2 regions of the Streptomyces sp. NPDC097617 genome follow, and region 1 is predicted to be linked to the other one. Evidence: predicted binding sites of a transcription regulator. Region 1 holds the regulator's gene; the other holds the start of a gene.
What was found. The regulator HrcA, encoded in region 1, represses chaperone genes, less so after heat shock. The targets are predictions, from matches to a motif close to TTNGCACTCNGNNNNNCNGAGTGCNAA.
Positions count from the first base shown of each region.

Region 2: a site for HrcA is predicted at 3,970-3,996, ahead of groES (co-chaperone GroES). Genes of this name have one in related genera too.

Region 1 covers NZ_JBIWCL010000015.1:152,003-159,229, forward strand. Annotated here, with positions in the region: gene ACIQZO_RS23920 (nitronate monooxygenase) at 1-884, opposite strand, end outside; gene dnaJ (molecular chaperone DnaJ) at 1,042-2,178, opposite strand; gene hrcA (heat-inducible transcriptional repressor HrcA) at 2,179-3,195, opposite strand; gene ACIQZO_RS23935 (MBL fold metallo-hydrolase) at 3,342-4,067, shown strand; gene ACIQZO_RS23940 (DUF3097 domain-containing protein) at 4,096-4,902, shown strand; gene hemW (radical SAM family heme chaperone HemW) at 5,009-6,241, opposite strand; gene ACIQZO_RS23950 (AMP-dependent synthetase/ligase) at 6,379-7,227, opposite strand, start outside.
Region 2 covers NZ_JBIWCL010000003.1:274,855-282,081, reverse strand. Annotated here, with positions in the region: gene ACIQZO_RS07730 (MOSC domain-containing protein) at 1-93, shown strand, start outside; gene ACIQZO_RS07725 (SDR family NAD(P)-dependent oxidoreductase) at 125-898, shown strand; gene ACIQZO_RS07720 (ester cyclase) at 995-1,705, shown strand; gene groL (chaperonin GroEL) at 1,783-3,405, opposite strand; gene groES (co-chaperone GroES) at 3,518-3,826, opposite strand; gene ACIQZO_RS07705 (hypothetical protein) at 4,085-4,249, shown strand; gene ACIQZO_RS07700 (response regulator transcription factor) at 4,325-5,011, shown strand; gene ACIQZO_RS07695 (sensor histidine kinase) at 5,004-6,047, shown strand; gene ACIQZO_RS07690 (LCP family protein) at 6,163-7,227, shown strand, end outside.

The DNA.
Region 1 (7,227 bases):
GCCGGGGCGTACGGCCCGTGCTCGCGCACGAAGCGGTTCACCAGCCCCCGCGCCAGCCGCCCGGAGAAGGCCCGGGTCAGCTCGGTGCGGACGAACAGCGCGTCCGTCAGCGCCTTCTTGTGCACCGGGTCCGCCCCGGACTCCGGGCAGGCCAGGAAGGCCGTCCCGAGCTGCGCCGCCTCCGCGCCGGCCGCCAGCAGGCCCGCGATCTGCGAGCCGCGCATGATGCCGCCCGCCGCGATGATCGGGAGGGCGACCGCCTCCCGTACCTGCGCCACCAGCGTGAGGAGTCCCACGGTCGCCGTCCCGTCGATCTGCGGGTCGTCCCGGTGGGTGCCCTGGTGGCCGCCGGCCTCGGTGCCCTGGACGCAGACCGCGTCGGCGCCCGCGTGCTGGGCGCTGCGGGCCTCCTCGACGGAGGTGATCGTGACGACGGTGTACGTACCGGCCTTGCGCAGGGCGGCGAGGGCCGCGGAGGTGGGACAGCCGAAGGTGAAGGAGACCACGGGGACCGGGTCTTCGAGGAGGATGGCGAGCTTGGCGTCGTAGCCGTCGTCGCTGGTGCCGATGATGTCCTCGTCGGCAAGCGAGATCGCGTACCAGCTCGCCTCACCGGCCAGCTGCCCGCGGTAGGTCTCCACGGCGGCCGGGTCGACGTAACCGGTCTGCGGCATCAGGAGGTTGACGCCGAAACGGCGCCGGGTGAGCGCGCGCACCTGCTTGATCTCGTGGTACATCCCGTCGGCGGTCTTGTAGCCGCCGGCCAGGAAGCCCAGTCCACCCGCCTCGCACACGGCAGCGGCGAGCGCGGGGCAGGAGGCGCCGCCCGCCATGGGAGCCTGCACGATCGGGTACGGGGCGAGACCGTTCGCTGCCGAGGACATGGACTGCATCGTGCCACGTCCGGCGCATGCGGCCGAATCACCACATTCGCCTGGCATAGTCCTCCTCCCGGCGGGCTTTCGGCCACTGCGGGGGCTCATGCGACGAGCCCGGCCGGGGAATCCCCTGGCCGGGCTCGTGACGGTGGTGCGCGGTCGGTCAGCGACCGTTGAACGCGTCCTTCAGCCGGCTGAACAGCCCCTGCTGGCCCGGCGCGAACTGGCCCATCGGCCGCTCCTCACCGCGCAGCTTCGCGAGCTGGCGGAGCAGGTCCTCCTGCTGGGCGTCCAGCTTGCCCGGGGTGGTGACCTCGACGTGGACGATCAGGTCGCCGCGTCCGCCACCGCGCAGGTGGGTGACGCCGCGCCCGTGCAGCGGGATCGCCTGTCCGGACCCGGTGCCGGGCCGGATGTCGATCTCCTCCAGCCCGTCGAGCGTCTCCAGCGGGCATTTGGTGCCCAGTGCGGCCGCCGTCATCGGGAGGGTCACCGTGCAGTGCAGGTCGTCCCCGCGCCGCTGGAAGGTCGGGTGCGCCAGCTCGTGGATCTCCACGTACAGGTCGCCGGCAGGGCCGCCGCCGGGGCCGACCTCGCCCTCGCCCGCGAGCTGGATCCGGGTGCCGTTCTCGACACCGGCCGGGATCTTGACCGTGAGGCTGCGACGGGAGCGGACCCGGCCGTCGCCCGCGCACTCGTGGCACGGGGTCGGGACCACGGTGCCGAAGCCCTGGCACTGCGGGCAGGGCCGCGAGGTCATGACCTGGCCCAGGAAGGACCGGGTGACCTGCGAGACCTCACCACGGCCACGGCACATGTCGCAGGTCTGCGCCGAGGTGCCGGGAGCGGCACCCTCACCGGAGCAGGTGTTGCAGACGACGGCCGTGTCGACCTGGATGTCCTTGGTGGTTCCGAAGGCCGCCTCGTCCAGCTCCAGGTCGAGGCGGATCATGGCGTCCTGTCCGCGCCGGGTCCGCGAGCGCGGTCCGCGCTGCGAGGCCTGGCCGAAGAAGGCGTCCATGATGTCGGAGAAGTTGCCGAAGCCACCCGCTCCGAAGCCGCCGGCTCCGCCGCCGCCCGAGGAGGACAGCGGGTCGCCGCCGAGGTCGTAGACCTGCTTCTTCTGCGGGTCCGACAGCACCTCGTAGGCCGCGTTGATCTCCTTGAAGCGCTCCTGCGTCTTCGGGTCCGGATTCACATCCGGGTGGAGTTCACGCGCGAGGCGCCGGAAGGCCTTCTTGATCTCGTCCTGCGATGCGTCGCGGCGCACGCCGAGAACGGCGTAGTAGTCCGTGGCCACTTACGACTCCGCCAGGATCTGTCCGACGTAACGTGCCACTGCGCGTACCGCTCCCATCGTTCCGGGGTAGTCCATGCGGGTCGGTCCGACCACGCCGAGTTTGGCGACTGCTTCGCCGCCCGAACCGTAACCGACCGAGACGACCGACGTGGAGTTCAGTCCCTCGTAGGCGTTCTCATGCCCGATCCGTACGGCCATTCCCGACTCATTGGCCTCGCCCAGCAGCTTGAGGAGCACGACCTGCTCCTCCAGCGCTTCGAGCACCGGCCTGATCGTCAGGGGAAAATCGTGTCCGAAGCGGGTGAGATTGGCGGTACCGCCGATCATCAGCCGCTCCTCGGCCTCCTCGACCAGGGTTTCGAGGAGGGTCCCGAGCACCGTGGAGACCGTGCCGCGGTCCTCGGCCTCGAAGGATTCGGGGAGGTCCTGGACGAGCGGGGGCACATCGGTGAAGCGCCGCCCGACGACCCGGCTGTTGAGCCGGGCCCGCAGGTCCGCGAGCGAGGTCTCGCCGAAGGGGCTCGGGCAGTCGATGAGCCGCTGCTCGACGCGTCCGGTGTCCGTGATCAGTACGAGCATCAGGCGTGCGGGAGCCAGCGAGAGCAGCTCCACGTGCCGGACGGTCGACCGGGTCAGGCTCGGATACTGGACGACGGCGACCTGCCGGGTCAGCTGCGCGAGCAGCCGCACCGTGCGGCCGACCACGTCGTCGAGGTCGACGGCGCCGTCGAGGAAGTTCTGGATCGCCCGGCGCTCGGGCGACGACAGCGGCTTGACCCCCGCCAGCTTGTCGACGAAGAGCCGGTAGCCCTTGTCGGTGGGGATCCGGCCGGCGCTGGTGTGGGGCTGGGCGATGTAGCCCTCCTCCTCCAGCACGGCCATGTCGTTGCGCACGGTGGCGGGCGAGACGCCGAGCCGGTGCCGCTCGGTGAGCGCCTTGGAGCCGACCGGCTCCTCCGTCCCGACGTAGTCCTGGACGATGGCGCGCAGCACTTCGAGTCTGCGTTCGCTGAGCATCGCGCACACCTCCAGCTGTGGTCCGTTGCCGTGTACTGCCGTGTTTGTTGGCACTCTGTTCGTTCGAGTGCCAGAGAGCCCCCGCTCAGTGTACGGCCGGGCGGCGAGCCCCTGGCAAGGGAGGCCCGCCAGGGTAGCGTCGCCGCATGGACGTGCGTTGGGAAGAGTGCGGGTGGGAACGGCTGACCGGAAGGGCCGGGCGGCGGCGGCTGCCGGTGTGGGACTGCACCGTGGGGCTGGTGGTGGGCGAGGATTCGGTCCTCCTGATCGACCCCGGGTCGTGCCTGCGCGAGGGCGCCGAGGTGCGCGCCGAGGCGGAGCGGCTGACGGGTCGGGGCGTAACCCATATCGCATTCACGCACGGTCATTTCGATCATGTCCTGGGCGGGGCCGCCTTCGCCGGGGCCGAGGTGTTCGGCGCGGTCGGGCTGGACTCGCTGCTGTCGGCGGAACGCGAGGAGCTGCGCCGGGACGCGGTCGGGCAGGGGCTCGCCGAGGCGGAGGCGGCGGAGGCGGTAGACCTCTTGGTGCTGCCCCGGCACGGGGTGTCGGGCGAGTGGACGCTGGAACTGGGCGGCGTACAGGTGCTGCTGGCCAATGTGGGGCCCGGGCACAGCGGGCACGACCTGGCCGTCTTCGTACCGGGTGAGCGCGAGGTGGTCTTCTGCGGGGACCTGGTCGAGGAGTCGGGCGAGCCCATGGCGGGCCCGGACGCCACGCCCGGCCAGTGGCCCGCCGCCCTGGACCGGCTGCTGTCGCTGGGCGGTGACGACGCACTGTACGTGCCGGGTCACGGAGCGGTGGTCGGGGCGGACTTCGTCCGTGCGCAACGCGCCACACTGGCGGCCCGTTTCGGCGTGTCGGAGGCGTGACGCGCGCGGCTCTCCTACTGTCGGCCGGATGCGCGAGTACTCCCCCGACCTGACCCCGCAGTGGAAGCGACCCAAGGCCGTGCCGGAGGTGGCGGCGGACCGCGACCTCGTGGTCGAGGTCGCCGGTACGGACTTCTGCGGCGCGGTGGTGGCCTGCGAGGCGGGCACGGTGACCCTGGAGGACCGCTTCGGCAAGCGCCGGGTGTTCCCGATGGAGCCGCGGGGCTTCCTGCTGGACGGCGAGGCGGTCACCCTGGTCCGGCCCGCGCGCGGGCCCGCGGGACCGCGCCTCACGGCCTCGGGCTCCCTGGCCGTGCCCGGGGCGCGGGCGCGGGTGGCGCGGGCGGGCCGGATCTACGTCGAGGGCCGGCACGACGCGGAGCTGGTCGAGCGGGTCTGGGGTGACGACCTGCGGATCGAGGGCGTGGTGGTGGAGTACCTGGAGGGCATCGACGACCTCCCGGCCGTGGTGGCGGAGTTCGCCCCGGCCCCGGATGCCCGCCTGGGGGTCCTGGTGGACCACTTGGTGCCGGGCTCGAAGGAGTCCCGGATCGCGGCGTCGGTGACCACGCCGGACGTCCTGATCGTGGGCCACCCGTACGTGGACGTCTGGCAGGCGGTGAAAGCGTCCGCCCTGGGCATCCCCGCGTGGCCGGTGATCCCGCCCGGCCAGGACTGGAAGACGGGCGTCTGCCGGGCCCTGGGCTGGCCGCAGAACACCGGCGCCGCCTGGCAGCACATCCTGTCCCGGGTCACCTCGTACCGCGACCTGGAACCCACGCTCCTGGGCTCGGTGGAACACCTCATCGACCACGTCACGACACCCGCCCCCTGAGCCGGCCGCTCCAGCCCCGCCGCGCCTCTTTCAGCCCCACCGGCGTTTGAGGCGCGGGAGTCCGGGGGCAGCGCCCCCGGCAACGGCGCCGCGGGCCAGTCCTGGGCTAGTCCACCAGGTCCCGCACCACCGCGTCGGCCAGCAACCGCCCCCGCAGGGTCAGCACGGCCCGCCCGCCCTCGTACGGCCCCGGATCCAGCAAACCGTCCGCGAGGGCCTTGCGCGACGCCGCCAGTCCGGCAGGGGCCAGCAAGGTCAGCGGGACCCCGTCCACCAGCCGCAGCTCCAGCAGGATCCGCTCCACCCGCCGGTCCTCCTGCGACAGGAACTCCCGCCCGGCCCCGGGCGACCGCCCCTCCGCCAGCGCGGCGGCGTACGCCCCCGGGTGCTTCACGTTCCACCACCGCACCCCGCCCACGTGCGAGTGCGCGCCCGGCCCCGCGCCCCACCAGTCGGCGCCGCGCCAGTACAGCTCGTTGTGCAGGCAGCGCCCGGCGTCCGAGGTGGCCCAGTTGGAGACCTCGTACCAGGAGTACCCGGCCTCGGCCATCACCGAGTCCGCGATCAGGTACCGGTCGGCGTGGACGTCGTCGTCCGTCATCGGGACCTCGCCCCGGCGGATCCGCCGCGCCAGCTGCGTGCCCTCCTCGACGATCAGCGCGTAGGCGCTGATGTGGTCCGGCCCGGCCCCGAGCGCGGCCGCGAGCGTCGCGCGCCAGTCCTCGTCCGACTCCCCCGGGGTCCCGTAGATCAGGTCGAGGTTGACGTGCTCGAAGCCCGCCGCCCGTGCCTCCGCGACGCACGCCTCGGGCCGCCCCGGCGTGTGGGTGCGGTCCAGCACCTTCAGGACGTGCTGTTTGGCGCTCTGCATGCCGAAGGAGACCCGGTTGAAGCCCCCGGCGCGCAGTTCGGCCAGGTACTGCGGGTCCACCGACTCCGGATTGGCCTCCGTGGTGATCTCGGCGTCCTCGGCCAGGCCGAATTCGTCCCGGATCGCCGCGAGCATGCGTACGAGGTCGGCGGCGGGCAGCAGGGTGGGCGTGCCGCCGCCGACGAAGACGGTCCGGACCTGGCGCGGGTCGTCGCCGAGCACCTTGCGGGCGAGCCTGACCTCGTCGATCAGGGTGTCGGCGTAGTTCTCCCGGGAGGCGAGCACACCGCCGGTGCCCCGCAGCTCGGTGGCCGTGTAGGTGTTGAAGTCGCAGTACCCGCAGCGCGTGGCGCAGTAGGGGACGTGCAGGTAGAAACCGAGCGGCCGCTCCCCCACGCCCGCCAGGGCATGCGACGGCAGCGCGCCGTCTTCGGGCATGGGTTCACCGTCGGGGAGTGCGGAAGGCATACCCCCATCATCCCGTACCGGAAAGGCCGCGCCGGCGTCCGAGAGGCGGGATCCGGGGGCGGAGCACCGGAAAGGGGGGTGAGGCGGGGCGGTCCAACGCCCCGCCTCACCCCGCCCCGCCGGGCCCGCGGCAGGCGCTACGCCTCTCGGGACCCCTCGTACATCTCCTCGATCAGGTGCTTGAACTCACGCTCGACCACCGGACGCTTCAGCTTGAGGCTGGGCGTGAGGTCGCCGTGCTCGACGTCGAGGTCGCGCGGCAGCAGCCGGAACTTCTTGACCGTCTGCCAGCGCTGCAGCCCCTCGTTGAGGGTCTGCACGTAGGTCTCGATGAGGCGGTTGGTCTCCGGCGCGGCCAGGACCTGTCCGTACGTCTTGCCCTCCAGCCCGTTGTCAGCGGCCCAGGTCAGGATGGACGGCTCGTCGAGGGCGATGAGGGCGGAGCAGAAGTTACGGTCCGCGCCGTGCACGACGATCGTCGACACGTAGGGGCAGATCGCCTTGAACTGGCCCTCGACCTCGGCCGGGGCGACGTACTTGCCGCCCGAGGTCTTGATCAGGTCCTTCTTGCGGTCGGTGATGCGCAGGTAGCCGTCGGCCGACAGCTCGCCGATGTCGCCCGTGTGCAGCCAGCCGTCGGACTCCAGGACCTCGGCCGTCTTGTCCGGCTGCCCGTGGTAGCCCTGCATGATGCCGGGGCCGCGGAGCAGCACCTCGCCGTCGTCGGCGATGCGGACCTCGGTGCCGGGGAGCGGCTTGCCGACCGTGCCGGTGCGGTAGGCCTCGCCCGGGTTGACGAAGGAGGCGGCGCTGGATTCGGTCAGGCCGTAGCCCTCCAGGATGTGCACGCCGGCGCCGGAGAAGAAGAAGCCGATCTCGGGGGCCAGGGCGGAGGCGCCGGAGACGGCGGCGCGCAGATTGCCGCCGAAGGCCTCGCGGAGCTTGGAGTAGACGAGCGCGTCGGCGATCTTGTGCTTGGTGGTGAG
Region 2 (7,227 bases), on a different contig from region 1:
ACCCTGGCGGCGGGGGCGGCGATGGAGCCGGAGGCCCACGAGCGGGTTCACCTGTACGTGGAGAAGTACGGGGCGGGGGCCGGGGCGAAGTAGCGCCGTCATCGGGGGAAGCTAGGTTGCGCCTATGACGACTGCGTTGATTACGGGATCCACGGCGGGCATCGGCGCCGCTTTCGCCCGGCGGCTGGCCGCCCAGGGGCACAATCTGGTGCTCGTGGCACGGGACACCAAGCGGCTCGGCGAACAGGCCACCGAACTGCACGACCGGCACGGCATCGAGGCGGAGGTACTGGCAGCCGACCTCTCCACGGAGGAGGGCATCGCGGCGGTCGAGCGGCGCCTGGACGACCGCACCCACCCGGTGGACCTGCTGGTCAACAACGCGGGCTTCGGCAACAAGGGCCGGTACCTGGAAGTCTCCATGGCCGATGAGCTGACCATGCTGAAGGTGCACATCGAGGCGGTCCTGCGGCTGACCTCGGCGGCGACCGCGTCGATGCGCTCGCGCGGCCGCGGCGGCGTGATCAACGTCGCCTCGGTGGCCGCCTTCCTGCCCCGCGGTACGTACGGGGCGAGCAAGGCCTGGGTCGTGCAGTTCACCCAGGGCGCGGCGCGGGACCTGGGCGGGTCCGGGGTGCGGCTGATGGCGCTGTGCCCGGGCTTCGTACGGACGGAGTTCCACGAGCGGGCCGGGATGGGTACGGACAACATCCCCGGCTGGATGTGGCTGGACGCCGACAAGCTGGTGGCCTCGGCCCTGGCGGACCTGGCGCGCGGGAAGACGGTGTCGATCCCCGACCCGCGGTACAAGGCGCTGATGGGCGTGGTGAAGCTGACGCCGCGCGGGCTGCTGGGCGGCGTGTCCTCGCGCACGGGCCGCAAGTACGGCCCCCAGTAACCGCGGAGGCTACCCGGGTGGCGCCTTCCACGAGCGGCTGATCGGGCGAAATCTCCCTAAACTGGACCTGTCCCATCCAGCACGGGAGGCGACGCGATGACATTCGTACAAGTGATCGATTATGAGACCAGGCGGTTCGACGAGATGAACGCGCTCATCGACCGATGGGCGGAGCAGAGCAGCGGCAGGCGCACGGCCACGCACACGATGATCGGCCAGGACCGCGAAGCCCGGAACCACTACGTGGACATGGTGGAGTTCGCCTCGTACGAGGAGGCCATGAAGAACTCCGGGCTCCCCGAGACGGACCGGATGTTCCAGGAGATGGTGGCTCTCTGCGAGGGCATGCCGAAGTTCATGAACCTCGACGTGGTCCGCGACGAGCACCTCAACAAGCAGCTCGCCGACCGGGTGTTCACGGAAGCGGCCATGGCCGGGAACATGAGCGTCCTCGACGAGTGCTTCGCCACGAACTACATCGACCACGACTCCAGCAAGGCGGAGTCCACCGTCATCGGACGCGACGCCATGCGGTCGGACATGGAGACGTGGCGCGCGGCCTTCGACATGGCCTTCCAGCCGATGGCCCAGCTGGCCGAGGGCGACATGGTCACCACGGTGTGGAGCTGGCGCGGCACCCACAAGGGCCCGTTCATGGGAGTCGCACCGACCGGGAAGACCTACGAGATGTCCGGGAGCACCACCTTCCGGTGCCTGGACGGAGAGATCGTCGAGGGCTGGTGGCACTACAACACCGCGGCCCTGCAGCAGCAGATGGGCGGATCCGGCCTCCCCTACGGGACCTGAGCCCCCACCACGGGGAAGGCCCCGTCCCGCGACTGCGGGACGGGGCCTTCTCGGCGTGGTGCGCGTGGTGCGTGCGATCAGTGGCTGTGGCCGTGACCGTGACCGGCGTCGCCCTCGTCGTCCGCCGGCTTCTCGACGACCAGGGTCTCGGTCGTGAGCAGCAGGGAGGCGATCGAGGCGGCGTTCTCCAGCGCGGAACGGGTGACCTTCACCGGGTCGATGACGCCGGCCTTGACCAGGTCGCCGTACTCGCCGGTGGCGGCGTTGAAGCCCTGGCCCTTGTCGAGCTCGGCGACCTTCGCCGTGATGACGTAACCCTCGAGACCGGCGTTCTCGGCGATCCAGCGCAGCGGCTCGACGGCGGCGCGGCGCACGACCGCGACACCGGTGGCCTCGTCGCCCGACAGGCCGAGGTTGCCCTCGAGGACCTTCACGGCGTGGACGAGCGCGGAGCCACCGCCGGAGACGATGCCCTCCTCGACCGCGGCGCGGGTCGCCGAGATGGCGTCCTCGAGACGGTGCTTCTTCTCCTTGAGCTCCACCTCGGTGGCGGCGCCGACCTTGATGACGCAGACGCCACCGGCGAGCTTCGCCAGGCGCTCCTGCAGCTTCTCGCGGTCCCAGTCCGAGTCGGTCGACTCGATCTCGGCCTTGATCTGGTTGACGCGGCCGACGACCTCTTCGGAGCTGCCGCCACCGTCGACGATGGTGGTGTCGTCCTTGGAGATGGTCACGCGGCGCGCGGAACCGAGTACGTCCAGACCGGCCTGGTCGAGCTTGAGGCCGACCTCCTCGGCGATGACGGTGGCACCGGTGAGGGTGGCCATGTCCTGGAGCATCGCCTTGCGGCGGTCGCCGAAGCCGGGGGCCTTGACGGCCACCGCGTTGAAGGTGCCGCGGATCTTGTTGACGACGAGGGTGGAGAGCGCCTCGCCCTCGACGTCCTCGGCGATGATCAGCAGCGGCTTGGAGGCGCCGGCCTGGATGACCTTCTCCAGCAGCGGCAGGAGGTCCTGGATCGAGGAGATCTTGCCCTGGTTGATCAGGATGTACGGGTCGTCGAGGACGGCCTCCATACGCTCCTGGTCGGAGACCATGTACGGCGAGAGGTAGCCCTTGTCGAAGGCCATGCCCTCGGTGAACTCCAGCTCCAGGCCGAAGGTGTTGGACTCCTCGACGGTGATGACACCGTCCTTGCCGACCTTGTCCATCGCCTCGGCGATGAGCTCGCCGACCTGCTGGTCCTGCGCGGAGAGCGCGGCCACGGCGGCGATGTCGGACTTGTCCTCGATCGGGCGGGCGGTCGCGAGGAGCTCCTCGGACACGGCCTTGACCGCGGCGTCGATGCCCTTCTTCAGGGCGGCCGGGGAAGCACCCGCGGCGACGTTGCGCAGGCCCTCGCGGACCAGCGCCTGGGCCAGCACGGTGGCGGTGGTGGTGCCGTCACCCGCGATGTCGTTGGTCTTGGTCGCCACCTCCTTCACGAGCTGCGCGCCCAGGTTCTCGTACGGGTCGTCCAGCTCGACCTCGCGAGCGATGGTGACACCGTCGTTGGTGATGGTGGGGGCGCCGAACTTCTTGTCGATGACGACGTTGCGGCCCTTGGGGCCGATCGTCACCTTGACCGTGTCGGCAAGCTTGTTGACGCCGCGCTCGAGGGCGCGACGGGCGTCCTCGTCGAACTTCAGGATCTTCGCCATGGGAGCGGTTCAGCCCTCTCGAAAACTCGGGTTTAACGAGCTGCGCCCCTCGCCGCCCGGCAATCAGCGGGGTGACCAGGGGCGCAGCTCAAAGCAGTACTGAAGAAGAGAATTACTTCTCGACGATCGCGAGCACGTCGCGAGCCGAGAGGACGAGGTATTCCTCGCCGCTGTACTTCACTTCGGTGCCGCCGTACTTGCTGTAGAGCACGATGTCGCCGACGGAGACGTCCAGCGGGAGACGCTGGCCGTCCTCGAAGCGACCCGGGCCAACCGCGAGGACGACGCCCTCCTGGGGCTTCTCCTTCGCGGTGTCCGGGATGACCAGGCCGGAGGCCGTGGTCTGCTCGGCGTCGAGCGGCTGGACCACAATGCGGTCCTCAAGCGGCTTGATGGCAACCTTGGAGCTGGTGGTCGTCACGATCCGACCTCCCCCTTCGGAGATCCGGGGTCAACTGTCTGAGGTGGCGACCAGGTCGATCCGTCGTCGCGGGTGCCGGATCTGCCTGTCGCTGCGTTGGCACTCACCAGGGGCGAGTGCCAGGTGCGAGACTATTCCGGCGATTAGCACTCGGTCAAGCGGAGTGCCAATTCCCGACCCCCGAGTGTTGCGCGGGCCGGTACCGCAACGCCCGCCACCCGGAGCTCACAGACGCGCCGGATCGCTACTCTCCAGCACATGACCAGGAGAAACGCAGAGCTGCGCTGGCGCGACATCATCTCCATCACCGTCGGTCAGGCCATCGGCCTGATCGGCTTCGCGTTCCCCCTCTGGGCCCTGGCAGCCGTCACCCGCGACCTCCTCGCCCGCCGACGCCGCCCTTTGAGCCCCGCCGGCGATTGAGGCACGGAGCCGGGCAGCGCCCTCCTGGGCCCGCCCGCGGGCGGGCCCAGGAGGGCGATATGTGACGCTTGGTCCGTGCGCATCCTCGTGGTCGAAGACGAAGAAGGCCTCGCCGAGTCCCTGCGGCGCGGCCTGTCCGCCGACGGGCACCACGTCGAGGTCGCCCACGACGGCCACCGCGGCCTGGACCTCGCCCTCGCCCTCGCCGGCGGCCCGTACGACGTCGTCCTGCTCGACCTGATGCTCCCGGGCCCCGGCGGCCACGAGATATGCACCCGCATGCGCGCCCACGGCGACACCACCCCGGTCCTGATGCTGACCGCCCGGGACGGCGAGTACGACGAGGCCGAGGGCCTGGACTCCGGCGCCGACGACTACCTCACCAAACCGTTCTCCTTCGTGGTCCTGGCCGCCCGGATCAGGGCCCTGGCCCGCCGCGCCGGCGCCCCCGAGCGCGGCACCCTCCAGGTGGGCGACCTCGTGCTGGACCCGCAGGGCCGCCGCTGCCGCCGCGGCGAGCGGGACATCGAACTCACCGCCCGCGAACTGGGCGTGCTCGCCTGCCTGATGGAGCAGCCCGGCCGGGCCGTCGCCAAGCAGGACATCCTGGACGAGGTCTGGGACACCCCGCACGACATCGACCCGAACATCGTCGAGGTGTACGTCTCCTCGCTGCGCAAGAAGATCGACGCCCCCTTCGGCCGCCGCTCGATCCGCACCGTCCGCGGGACCGGCTACCGGATGGCCCCCGACGGTGGTTAGCGGGATCCGGGCGCGCACCGCCGCGGCCGCCGCCCTCGCGATGGCCGCCGTCCTCGCCGGAGGCGGGCTGTGGCTGCACGCCCTGCTGCGGGCCAACCTCCTCGACAACACCACCGGCCGCGCCGAACTCGCCGCGCGCAAGGTCGCCGCCCAGCTCGACAGCCGGACCCTGCCGCCCGGCGGACGGCTGCCCGCGCCCGAGAGCGGGGTGGACCTGGTCCTCGTACGGGACGCGGCCGGCCGGACGGTCGCGAGCACCGGCGACCCGACGCACACCCCCGACCTCGACGGCGCCCCGCTGCCCGGCCCCGGGGCGGACTCCCGGTCGGCCGTACTCCCGCCCGCGCGCCCCGGCGGGGAGCGGCGCGCGGTGGTCGTCGTCGGGGCGCCGGGGGCGCACACGGTGTACGTGATGACCGTGCTCGGCGATGTCGACGACGCGACCCGGGCCGTCGCGATCGGGCTGCTGGCGGGCGCTCCCCCGCTGACCGGCTTCGCCGCGGCCCTGGCCTGGTGGGTGACCGGCCGCGCACTGCGCCCGGTGAGCGCGATCCGCTCCGAACTGGCCGCGGTCACCGCGAGCGAGCTGGACCGGCGGGTTCCGGACCCGGGCGGGGCGGACGAGATCGCACGGTTGGCGCGGACCGTCAACGACACCCTCGACCGGCTGGAGCGCTCCGACGCCCGACAGCGGCAGTTCACCGCGGACGCCTCCCACGAGCTGCGCAACCCGCTGCGCCAGGCCCGCACGGAGGTGGTCGTACGGGCCTCCGCGCACGAGGGCTGGGCGGTACTGGAGGTCACGGACGACGGACCGGGCATCCCGGAGGCGGACCGGGACCGGGTGTTCGAGCGCTTCTCCCCCAGCTGCCGCTGGGAGGGGCCCCCGGGGCCGGACGCGGACCGCGGCCGGGCGAGCGGCGGCACCGGGCTCGGTCTGGCCATCGTCCGGGAGATCGCGCGGGCGCACGGCGGAGATGTACGCGCGCTGCCGGCGCCCGGCGGGGGCGCGCGGCTGGTGCTGCGCATCCCGTAGCGCTCCGTCGGCGTGCTGCGCATCCCATGACGCTCCCCCGGCGTGCCGCGCTCCCGTGCGCTCCGCCGACGCCCCTCAGGATTCCTTCAGCGGACCTCCGTCAGCATCGACAGGCATGAGCGCGCACCGGAGGAAGCCGACGAACCGATCCCGCCGCCGCCCGTCCCGCGGGCGACGGCTGGGCCGCACGCTGCTGGTCACCGGGTGCGTGCTGGTGGCCCTGACGGGGGGCGGCGCCTGGTACCTGTATCGCGACCTCGCCGCCGGCATCGGCAGCTCCAAGGCCCTCGAGGGGGCGGAGAAGTCGAAGTACGGCGACAGCAACATCCTGCTCATGGGCCTGGACAGCCGCCGGGACCAGAACGGCGAGAAGCTGCCGGAGGAGGTCCTCGACAAGCTGCACGCCGGCAGCTCGGACATCGGCGGCTACAACGCGAACACCCTGATCCTGCTGCACGTGCCCGGGGACGGGAGCCGGGCGAAGGCCTTCTCGGTCCCGCGCGACGACTTCGTCGACATACCCGGGCACGGCAAGGACAAGATCAAGAAGGCTTACGGGCTGGCGAAGGAGAAGCGGCAGGAACAGCTCGCGGCACAGGGGGTCAAGGACGCCCGGCAGCTGGAGCGGGACGGCCGGGAGGCGGGGCGCGCGGCGCAGATCGAGACCGTGCGGAACTTTCTGGGGGTCCCGGTCGATCACTTCGCCGAGCTGAATCTGGCCGGTTTCTACCACCTCGCGGACGCGCTGGGCGGCGTACCGGTGTGCCTGAACAAGGCGGTGAAGGACAGGTACTCGGGCGCCGACTTCCCCGCGGGGCCGCAGACGCTCGACGGCCGTCAGTCGCTCGCCTTCGTGCGGCAGCGGCACGGCCTGGACGCGGGTGACCTGGACCGGACGAAGCGGCAGCAGGCCTTCCTCGCGGGCGCGACGAAGAAGCTGGGCTCGGCCGGGACCTTCACCGATCCGGCGAAGCTGATCAAGCTGATCGACGCCGCGAAGCAGGACGTGGTGACGGACGAGGGCTGGGATCTGCTGGCGTTCGTGAAGCAGGCGAAGAACCTGTCCGGCGGGAAGGTGCAATTCACAACACTTCCCATCGAAGGCTTCGGCAGGAACCATGGGGAGGACATCAACGTCGTAGATGATATGAAGATAAAGCGCCTCATTGCCGAGCAGATC